3 regions of the Streptomyces sp. NPDC048637 genome follow, and region 3 is predicted to be linked to each of the others. Evidence: riboswitches for the same ligand, from Rfam matches in the RefSeq annotation. Region 3 holds a riboswitch; each other region holds the start of a gene.
What was found. Region 3 has a riboswitch for glycine ahead of cycA (D-serine/D-alanine/glycine transporter). Riboswitches for the same ligand answer to the same signal wherever they lie in the genome.
Positions count from the first base shown of each region.

Region 1 (3,270 bases), on a different contig from region 3:
CGGTGAAGGACATGTGCGAGCCGACCACCCGCAGGAACTCCTGCTCGGAGCTGTAGACCGGGACATAGGGCGCGCCGTCCAGCTCGACGGTGGGCAGATCGAGGCCGCGGGCGCCGAAGCCCGCGCTCTCCGGGCCGCCGCCGTTGGGCAGCGGTACCCACAGCCGGCTGCGGCCGAGGATCTCGACGATCCGGCCGCCGGCGCCCGGGTGCCCGACCGAAGCGGACAGCACCTCTTCGAGCTCGTTCGCCGGCCATGCCAGCTGCGGTATCCCCTGCTCCGGAAATGTCATGTGCACCCACCCGTTCCAAACCGCGCCATCTGGCCAAAGACCCTAGACGAGAAGGGGGGCGGTGCGGCGTGCGGGGGCCGCGTGCGGCGACCAGGGCGACGCGCCCCAGGGGTGCCTGTGCCTAGTGGAAGCTGACCGTCTCCAGCGTGCTCGCCGTCCGCCGGTCGAGGAGGACGGCCGAGCAGAAGCCCTCCGGCAGCCGGGCCGACTCCGCGGCGCCGACCAGCCGGCCCACCGCCCTGCGGTGCCGTGCGAAGGCGTACCCCGACACCCCGCGTCCCCGTGACTCCTGGCCGGAAAGCGCCACCTCGGGCGCCACATCGAGCAGCACCAGATGTGCCCCGCGGCCGCCGCGCAGCGCCGACCGCGCGATCCAGCGGCGCACCCACGCCAGCGTCCCGCAGTCGTGCACGACCACACTGTCGCCGGAGCGCAGCGCACGGCCCAGGGTCAGATAGTGGGCGGCCCGGACCAGCGGGCGGTAGAGGCCGTACGGCAGCCGGCGCAGTCTGCCGCGCTCCCAGCGCTCGCGGACGTCCTGGGAATCTATGCGGTGCACCACGGAGCCGTGCCCGTCCAGCGACGGCACGAGACGGTGCATGAGGGTGCTCTTGCCGCTGCCCGGAAGCCCGGAGACCACGACCAGATCGCCGGCCGGAAACCGCAGCTCGGCGGCGTCATCCGGCCGCTCGTCGCCCCGCAGGTCCACGACCTCGGTGCGGCGCCCCGGCCGGATGACGGCCCGCGGCGCACGGCCGGCCCGGGACATGGCGGCGGACGGCGCCGTCCGCACGGCGTCCGGGGGCACGACCCCTGAAGTCGCCCCGAATGCCGCTTCGCTGTGCACCGTGATCGCCCTCCCCGCCCGTTCTGGTCCGGTTCGAGTCCGTCCCTTACCCGCAGAGTGTCAAGAAAAGGTAATGCCCATCAAGGCGATTGTCCGATCTGCCCACGTCATGGGCGGGGCGGTGGACGGGGCTCCTCTATCCGGCATTCCCGTGCAATGATGTGGCCGCCGCGTGCACACCACAGCTCATCTGTGCACCGCCAACTGCATACCGGCCGCTTGAACCCGTGCGGGAGAGTCCCCGGCCGCCATGGCGGGGCGCCGAAGGAGCAAGTCCTCCCTTGAATCTCTCAGGCCCCTATACCGCGCGGGCGAGGCAGATCTGAAAAGCGAGCCACTGCCCGGCTGACAGGGCGGCTCCACCCAAGGTGCAAACCGGGTCCGTTCGCGGGATCCCGGTGAACCTCTCAGGTTCCGATGACAGATGGGGAGAACGTCTTGTTCACCCCTGCCTGGGAGCCCAGAACCATGACTGATGCCCCCCGCCGCACCGCACTGGATGCCACGCATCGCACGCTCGGCGCCACCATGACCGACTTCGCCGGCTGGGACATGCCACTGCGCTACAGCAGCGAGCGCGACGAGCATGTCGCCGTCCGCACCCGCGCCGGCCTCTTCGACCTCTCCCACATGGGCGAGATCACCGTCACCGGCCCGCAGGCCGCCGACCTCCTCGACTACGCGCTGGTCGGCAACATCGGCGGCGTCAAGACGGGCCGCGCCCGCTACACCATGATCTGCGAGGCCGAGGGCGGCATCCTCGACGACCTGATCGTCTACCGCCTGGCCGACCAGGAGTACATGGTCGTCGCCAACGCCTCCAACGCCCAGGTGGTGCTGGACGCGCTGACCGCGCGGGCGGGCGGTTTCGACACCGCGATCCGCGACGACCGGGACGCCTACGCCCTGCTCGCGGTGCAGGGCCCGGAGTCCCCCGGCATCCTCAAGAAGCTGACGGACGCCGATCTGGACGGTCTGAAGTACTACGCCGGGCTGCCCGGCACGGTCGCCGGTGTGCAGGCGCTGATCGCCCGTACCGGATACACCGGTGAGGACGGCTTCGAGCTGTTCGTCCGGCCGGCGGACGCGGTCGCCCTCTGGGCGGCGCTGACCGAGGCCGGCCAGGACGCCGGTCTGGTGCCCTGCGGTCTCTCCTGCCGCGACACCCTGCGCCTGGAGGCGGGCATGCCGCTGTACGGGCATGAGCTGACCACCGCGACCACGCCGTTCGACGCGGGCCTGGGCCGGGTCGTGAAGTTCGAGAAGACCTCCAACGACGGGGACTTCGTGGGCCGCGCCGCGCTGGCGGCGGCCGCCGAGCGCGCCGAGACGCAGCCGCCGCGCAAGCTGGTGGGCCTGATCGCCTCGGGCCGCCGGGTGCCGCGGGCCGGATACCCGGTCGTCACGGCCGACGGCACGGTCATCGGCGAGGTCACTTCCGGGGCCCCGTCCCCCACGCTCGGCAAGCCGATCGCCATCGCCTATGTCGACGCCGCCTACGCCACACCGGGCACCGAGGGTGTCTGCGTGGACATTCGTGGAAGCCATGAGCCGTACGAGGTCACCGCGCTGCCGTTCTACAAGCGGCAGAAGTAGCGGTTCCCCCGCGGCAGACCCGGCGGTGGCGCGCGCCCGCGCGTCTCACTGTGCAAGACACTCCCCCGGACGTCGTCCGGGAGGTGCCCCGATTCACGATCACACCCTCGCGTACAGGAGAATCGAGCCATGAGCAACCCCCAGCAGCTGCGCTACAGCAAGGAGCACGAGTGGCTGTCGGGCGCCGAGGACGGCGCCTCGACGGTCGGCATCACCGAGCACGCGGCCAACGCGCTCGGCGACGTCGTCTACGTACAGCTCCCTGAGGTGGGCTCCACGGTCGCGGCGGGCGAGACCTGCGGCGAGCTGGAGTCGACCAAGTCGGTCAGCGATCTCTACTCGCCCGTCGACGGTGAGATCACCGAGATCAACGAGGATGTCGTCAATGACCCCTCGCTGGTGAACTCCGCCCCGTTCGAGGGTGGTTGGCTGTTCAAGGTGAAGATCAGCGGCGAGCCGGGCGAACTGCTCTCGGCCGACGAGTACGCCGCCTTCATCCAGAGCTGAGCCCCCGGCTCTCCCCCGCTCCCGGCTT
Region 1 covers NZ_JBEZHQ010000025.1:104,644-107,913, reverse strand. Annotated here, with positions in the region: gene AB0C46_RS27280 (enhanced serine sensitivity protein SseB) at 1-292, opposite strand, end outside; gene AB0C46_RS27275 (AAA family ATPase) at 414-1,061, opposite strand; glycine riboswitch at 1,360-1,455, shown strand; gene gcvT (glycine cleavage system aminomethyltransferase GcvT) at 1,608-2,735, shown strand; gene gcvH (glycine cleavage system protein GcvH) at 2,865-3,242, shown strand.
Region 1: linked by a shared signal. The riboswitch ahead of gcvT (glycine cleavage system aminomethyltransferase GcvT) and the one ahead of cycA (D-serine/D-alanine/glycine transporter) in region 3 are both predicted to bind glycine.

Region 2 (3,270 bases), on a different contig from region 3:
CGTGGCCAGCCGCTCCTCCAGCTCCTGGATCAGCGTGAGGTAGCCCTGGGCCTGGTCGGCCGGCGCGAACGGGTGCAGCTGGCCGAACGCGGGCCAGGTGACCGGCTCCATCTCGGTGGTGGCGTTCAGCTTCATCGTGCAGGAGCCGAGCGGGATCATGCCGCGGTCCAGCGCGTAGTCCTTGTCGGCGAGGGTGCGCAGGTAGCGCAGCATCGCGGTCTCGGAGCGGTACTCGTGGAAGACCGGGTGGGCGAGGTAGTCGTCGTGACGCAGCAGCGCCTGCGGCAGCGCTTCGGCGGCGGCCGCGTCCAGCTGCTCGACGTCACCGGGCACCCCGAAGGCGCCCCAGACACCGGCCAGCTGCGCACGCCCGGTGGTCTCGTCACAGGCGATGCCGACCAGGTCCGCGTCGACCTGCCGGAGGTTGACACCGGCCTCCCGGGCGGCGGCGGCGACCTCGGCGGCCCGGCCGGGCACCCGCGCGGTCAGCGTGTCGAAGTACGCACCGTGCAGGACCTCCACCCCGCCGGCCCGCAGGCCCTCGGCGAGGATCGCGGCGTAGCGGTGGGTGCGCCGGGCGATGGTCCGCAGGCCCTCGGGGCCGTGGTAGACCGCGTACATCCCGGCCATGACCGCGAGCAGCACCTGCGCGGTGCAGATGTTGCTGGTGGCCTTCTCCCGGCGGATGTGCTGCTCACGGGTCTGCAGCGCCAGGCGGTAGGCCTTGTTGCCGTCGGCGTCGACGGAGACGCCCACCAGACGGCCGGGGAGGCTGCGGGCGAACTGGTCACGGACGGCCATGAAGCCGGCGTGCGGTCCGCCGAAGCCCATCGGGACGCCGAAGCGCTGGGTGGTGCCGACGGCGATGTCCGCGCCGAGCTCACCGGGCGAGGTCAGCAGCGTCAGGGCGAGCAGATCGGCGGCGACGGTGACGATCGCGCCCAGCTCGTGGGCCTGCTCGATCACGGCGCGGGGGTCACGCACCGCACCGGAGGCTCCCGGGTACTGCAGCAGCACACCGAAGACACCGCGCTCGGCGATCTCGGCCGGAATGCCGTCGGACAGGTCCGCGACCACGACCTCGACGCCCGTGGGCTCCGCACGGGTCTCGATCACGGCGATGGTCTGCGGCAGACAGTCGGCGTCGACCAGGAAGACGCCCTGCTTGACCTTGCCGACCCGGCGGGCAAGAGCCATCGCCTCGGCGGCGGCGGTGCCCTCGTCCAGCAGCGAGGCGCCGGAGGTGGGCAGCCCGGTCAGGTCGGCGACCATCGTCTGGAAGTTCAGCAGCGCCTCCAGGCGGCCCTGCGAGATCTCCGGCTGGTAGGGCGTGTACGCCGTGTACCAGGCCGGGTTCTCCATGACATTGCGCAGGATCACCGGCGGGGTGAACGTGCCGTAGTAGCCGAGTCCGATCATGGACGACAGGACCTGATTGCGGTCCGCCAGGCCCTCCAGCTCCTTGAGCACCTCGGCCTCGGTACGGGCGTGCGGCAGGCCGAGCGCCTCGGCGCTCTTGATCACATCGGGCACGGCAGCGGCGGTGAGCTCGTCCAGCGACCCGAATCCGATGTGCGCGAGCATCTTCGCCTGCGCCGCGTGGTCGGGACCGATGTGCCGGCGCTCGAAGGGGGTGCCGCGTTCCAGCTCGGTCAAGGAGATGCGATTGGTGGTCATCTGCGGGGGCCTCCTGGTCAATACGACCTACGAGGGGCACCACGGCACGGGTGCCCGGACGGCCTCCCCCTCTGTCATCTCAACCTGAGAGCTTCACCGGCCCGCACATGGCGGTCCGGCTTTCACCGTCGGTGAGGAGGGGTCCCGGCGCTGTGCCTTCCGCGGCCCGCCCTGCTTTCCAGAGTGACCTCGTCCATGCGGTACGTGTGCCTGAGAGATTCCGGGGAGGATTTGCTCCTTCGGCGCCCTGGTCGCGAACGACAAGGACTCTCCCGCACGGGGTCTGCGGCCAATCGCCAGCCTACCAGCGCGCCACTCGAAGGATCCTTCGAGTGGCCAGGGCATGAAATGTGCCGTTTGGTAGTTGTCACAGGGCAGTTGCGACCAATTGGAGGGGCCGTGCAAACCGATATCGATCCCCGAAGCCTGATCGGCCGCAAAGCGTTCGACCGTAACGGCGCGAAAATAGGGACCATCGACGAGGTCTACCTCGACGATGCGACGGGGGAACCGGAGTGGGCGGCCGTGCGCACCGGACTCTTCAGCCGGGATGCGTTCGTCCCCCTGGAGCCCAGCAAAATGGTCGGTGAGGGCCTGCACATTCCTTACGACCGCAAGCTGATCAAGGACGCGCCGGACTTCGGCGTGGGCCGCCATCTCTCCCCTGAGCAGGAACTTCAGCTCTATCACCACTACCGACTGGATATTTCTTCCCCGACCTCCGATCCGGTGTCCCCCGCCTCCCGCGACAAGAACTTCGGCAAGATCGCCGGCTCGGACGACTGATCACCCGCCGGCGCCCCGCCCACCAGCGGCAGGGGCTCCCCCGGCCGCAGCGCCGGGTCCTCGACAGCAAAGGTCCGCACCCTCCCCGGTGCGGACCATGGCGTTTCGAAGCGTACGGTCACTCTCCCCACCCCGCTCCCCTGTACCCAGCCGGCGCCGTACTCGTCGTGCACCACGTCCAGCCCCGGGTGCCAGCGCCGCGGCCGCTCCTCCTCGGCCCCGGCCTGCTCCGTGCCCCCGGCGGCCTGCTCCGCCGCCGCTGCCGTCGCGGTCTCCGCCGCCTCCCGCTCCGTCGCCAGCTGGGCGAACAGATCCTCCTGTGTGAAGTCCGCCAGGCCACTCACGCCCACGCCCAGCAGCCGCACCCCGCCGGTGGTGTCCACCATCTCCAGCAGGCGCACAGCCGCCTCCCGTATCACCGCCGGGTCGTCGGTGGGCCCGCGCAGCGTCTCGGAACGGGTCAGCGTCGAGAAGTCGTAGTTGCGCACCTTGATGACCACCGTGCGCCCGGAGCGCCCGGCCGCCCGCAGCCGCTGTACACACCGGTCCGCCAGCCGCAGCACCTCGCTCCGTACCCGAGTCCGGTCGGTCAGATCGACCTCGAAGGTGTCCTCGACCGAGATGGATTTCGCGTCCCGCTCGGCCACCACGGGCCGGTCGTCCTGCCCCAGCGCCATCGCATACAGCCCGGCACCATGCGCCTTGCCCAGCAGCCGCACCAGCTCGGCCTCACCGGCCTCCGCGGTCTCCGCGACGGTGTGGATCCCGGCCCTGCGCAGCGTCTCGGCCGTCGCGGGACCCACCCCG
Region 2 covers NZ_JBEZHQ010000009.1:224,654-227,923, forward strand. Annotated here, with positions in the region: gene gcvP (aminomethyl-transferring glycine dehydrogenase) at 1-1,677, opposite strand, end outside; glycine riboswitch at 1,866-1,962, opposite strand; gene AB0C46_RS15240 (PRC-barrel domain-containing protein) at 2,077-2,463, shown strand; gene AB0C46_RS15245 (DNA polymerase IV) at 2,370-3,270, opposite strand, start outside.
Region 2: linked by a shared signal. The riboswitch ahead of gcvP (aminomethyl-transferring glycine dehydrogenase) and the one ahead of cycA (D-serine/D-alanine/glycine transporter) in region 3 are both predicted to bind glycine.

Region 3 (3,270 bases):
CATGACCGTGACGGCCTCGGCGACCGCCGTGGCCTCGTCGAGCAGCGACGCGTTGGCGGTCGGCAGTCCGGTGAGGTCGCCGATCATGGTCTGGAAGTTGATCAATGCCTCGAGCCGGCCCTGGCTGATCTCCGGCTGGTAGGGCGTGTAGGCGGTGTACCACGACGGGTCTTCCAGCACATTGCGCCGGATCACCGCGGGCGTGGTGGTCGCGTGGTAGCCGAGTCCGCTCATCGGGACGGCCACGGTGTTCCTGCTCGCGAGCTCCTGCAGCTCGGCGCGGGCCTCGGTCTCGGTGGCGGCGGCAGGCAGGTTCAGGTCGGACGTGCTGCGGATGCCGCTCGGGACGGCGGCGTCGATGAGCGCGGCCAGCGTCGGGTAGCCGACTTCGGCCAGCATCTTGGCGCGGTCGGCGTCGCCGACGCCGATATGGCGGGTGGCGAACTCACCCGACGCGGAGGACTCGGGGAAGGTCATGGTGGGAGGCTCCCTGTGGGGGCACCGCGAACGCGGCACCGTGGATGGGTGGCCTCCCCGCTCTGTCATCGGTACCTGAGAGCTTCACCGCCGGGTCGGGCGGTTTGCACCGTGGGCGCAGGACATGACGTCCTGTCTTTCCAGAGTCGCCTAGCCGAAGCGGTAGTTGGGCCTGAGAGATTCTGGGGAGAGTTGCTCCTTCGGCGCCTCGCCAGGGTGGGCGAGGGCTCTCCCGCTTCGGTTCGAACAGCGCGATGTGGAGTTGTGGGGCCCGACCGTAGGGCCGGTTGGTGGTGGCGTCAAGGCGGTCCAGCGCCCTGACGATCCTGGTGACCGCCGGGTACGCCGAGAATCGGGCGGGCGCCGCGGAGGAGGCAACGTACGGGCACCGGAACACAGCCGTCAAGAGTCCGCTCGGTGTACGTGCCGGTAACGGATCGGCCCAGGATGCGCGCCTTGAGCTGCACAAACGCCGTCCCCCACGGGCGAGTGCCGTACTACTCGAAAGTAATGTCCAGCGTTCGGTCGGTCCCTTGACCGGTCGCAGATGTGGCCCTAGCCTCACCGCACATTGCCGTTCACCCCGGAGCGGGAGAGCACTGGATCAGCCAGACCCAGGCGCCGAAGGAGCAACACCTCCCCGGAAACTCTCAGGCATCCCTACCGCTCGGGCAGGCAACTCTGAAAAGCAGGCGCTGACGCGCCTCGCCCACGGTGCAAGCCGCGTGCTGCGCGCGGCGAAGCTCTCAGGCTCATGACAGAGGGGGAGGCTCACTCGGCCGTACGGGCTCCTGCCCGTGCTCGACATTCGAGGAGCCCCTGATGGCTGTTCCGCCGCCGCTCCCCTGACCGCCACTGCGTGCCGGCTCCCGGGCTGATCTTCGATCTACTATGTGGGACCGTTCAGCGTACTGACACCGTTCCTGTCGGCTGCCGCAGGTCCGCGCGCAGCCCCACCCTGCCGCTCGCCCCCTGTGGGCGCGTGGTCATGCTCCAAGATGCCCCCTGTCCCGTGCCCGCACGGGTCTTGAGATCCGCGAGGTTTTGCCCATGCCTGAACGCAGTGACACCGGCTCGACCACCGTGTCGGCCGGATCCACTCCCCCGCCCGAAGGTGAGCAACACCTCTCCCGTCAGCTGTCCAACCGGCACATCCAGCTCATCGCGATCGGCGGTGCGATCGGAACCGGCCTGTTCATGGGCTCGGGCAAGACGATCTCGCTGGCCGGGCCCTCGGTGATCTTCGTCTACATGATCATCGGGGTGATGCTCTTCTTCGTGATGCGGGCGATGGGCGAGCTGCTGCTCTCCAACCTGCGTTACAAGTCCTTCGCCGACTTCGCAGCCGACCTGCTGGGGCCGTGGGCCGGCTTCTTCACGGGCTGGACTTACTGGTTCTGCTGGATCGTCACCGGCATCGCCGACGTCATCGCGATCTCCGGGTATGTGACCTACTGGTGGCACGACCTACCGCTGTGGATACCGGCGCTGGCCGCCGTCGTCCTCTTGATCGCCTTGAATCTGCCCACCGTGAAGGCGTTCGGCGAGACCGAGTTCTGGTTCGCGCTGATCAAGATCGTCGCGATCGTGGCGCTGATCGTCGTCGGGCTGGTCATGGTGTTCGGTCACTTCCAGGCGCCCGGGGGCGCGGCGGCAAGCTTCTCCAACCTCTGGAACGACGGAGGGTTCTTCCCCACCGGCCCCATGGGGTGCGTCGCGGGATTCCAGATCGCGACCTTCGCCTTCGTCGGCATCGAACTGGTCGGCACCACCGCGGCCGAGGCGGAGAACCCGGAGCGGAACCTGCCCAAGGCGATCAACTCGATCCCGGTGCGCGTGATGCTCTTCTATGTCGTCGCGCTGATCGTGATCATTTCGGTCACGCCCTGGCGCGAGATCAGTGCGGACCGCAGTCCGTTCGTCGTGATGTTCACTCTTGCCGGTCTGGGGATCGCCGCCTCGGCGATCAACTTCGTGGTGCTGACCTCGGCCGCCTCGTCTGCGAACTCGGGCATCTACTCCACCTCACGGATGGTGTACGGGTTGGCCCGGGAAGGCGACGCCCCGGCGCGCTTCGGCAGACTCACCTCCAGGAAGGTACCGGCCAACGCCCTGCTCCTCTCCGGGGTGTTTCTGCTCGCCGGTGTGGTCATGGTCGCCATGGACGACTCGATCATCGAGGCCTTCACCCTGGTGACCACCGTGTCCGCCGTGCTCTTCATCTTCGTCTGGTCGATCATCCTGATCAGCTACCTCGTGTATCGCAAGCGTCGTCCGCACCTGCACGAGGCGTCGCAGTTCAAGATGCCCGGCGGCATCGTCATGTGCTACGTCGTGCTCGTGTTCTTCGTGTTCCTCCTCTGGGCGCTGACCCAGGAACCCGACACGCTGCGGGCCTTGCTGGTGACCCCGGTGTGGTTCGTCATCCTCGGCATCGCGTGGGCGGGGCTCCGCCGTCGCCCGGGCCACGCCGCCCGTGAAGCGGCCTTCCGTTCCGAACTGCACAACGCGCAGCAGGACTGATACGGCCACCGGGCCCATAAACCGGCACCCATCGCGAGCGCCGTTCCCGGGGAGGGGAACGGCGCTCGCTTTCGGTGTGCTTGCGACTCCCCCGCCCCCGCAGCCCACGTCTGACAGGCACTCAGGACTTCGCATGCTGCCGCTGCGGAGCGCCGGGGTTGGACCCCAGCCAACGGCCGCGCTCGCTCTGCACCCCTCGCCCGTGTCCGCCGCCGCAACCAAGCCGACGCTCAGCGGTAGGGCTCCAAGGGCCGTCACCGGCCACCACCG
Region 3 covers NZ_JBEZHQ010000019.1:133,492-136,761, reverse strand. Annotated here, with positions in the region: gene gcvP (aminomethyl-transferring glycine dehydrogenase) at 1-477, opposite strand, end outside; glycine riboswitch at 628-722, opposite strand; glycine riboswitch at 1,057-1,153, shown strand; glycine riboswitch at 1,154-1,245, shown strand; gene cycA (D-serine/D-alanine/glycine transporter) at 1,528-3,000, shown strand.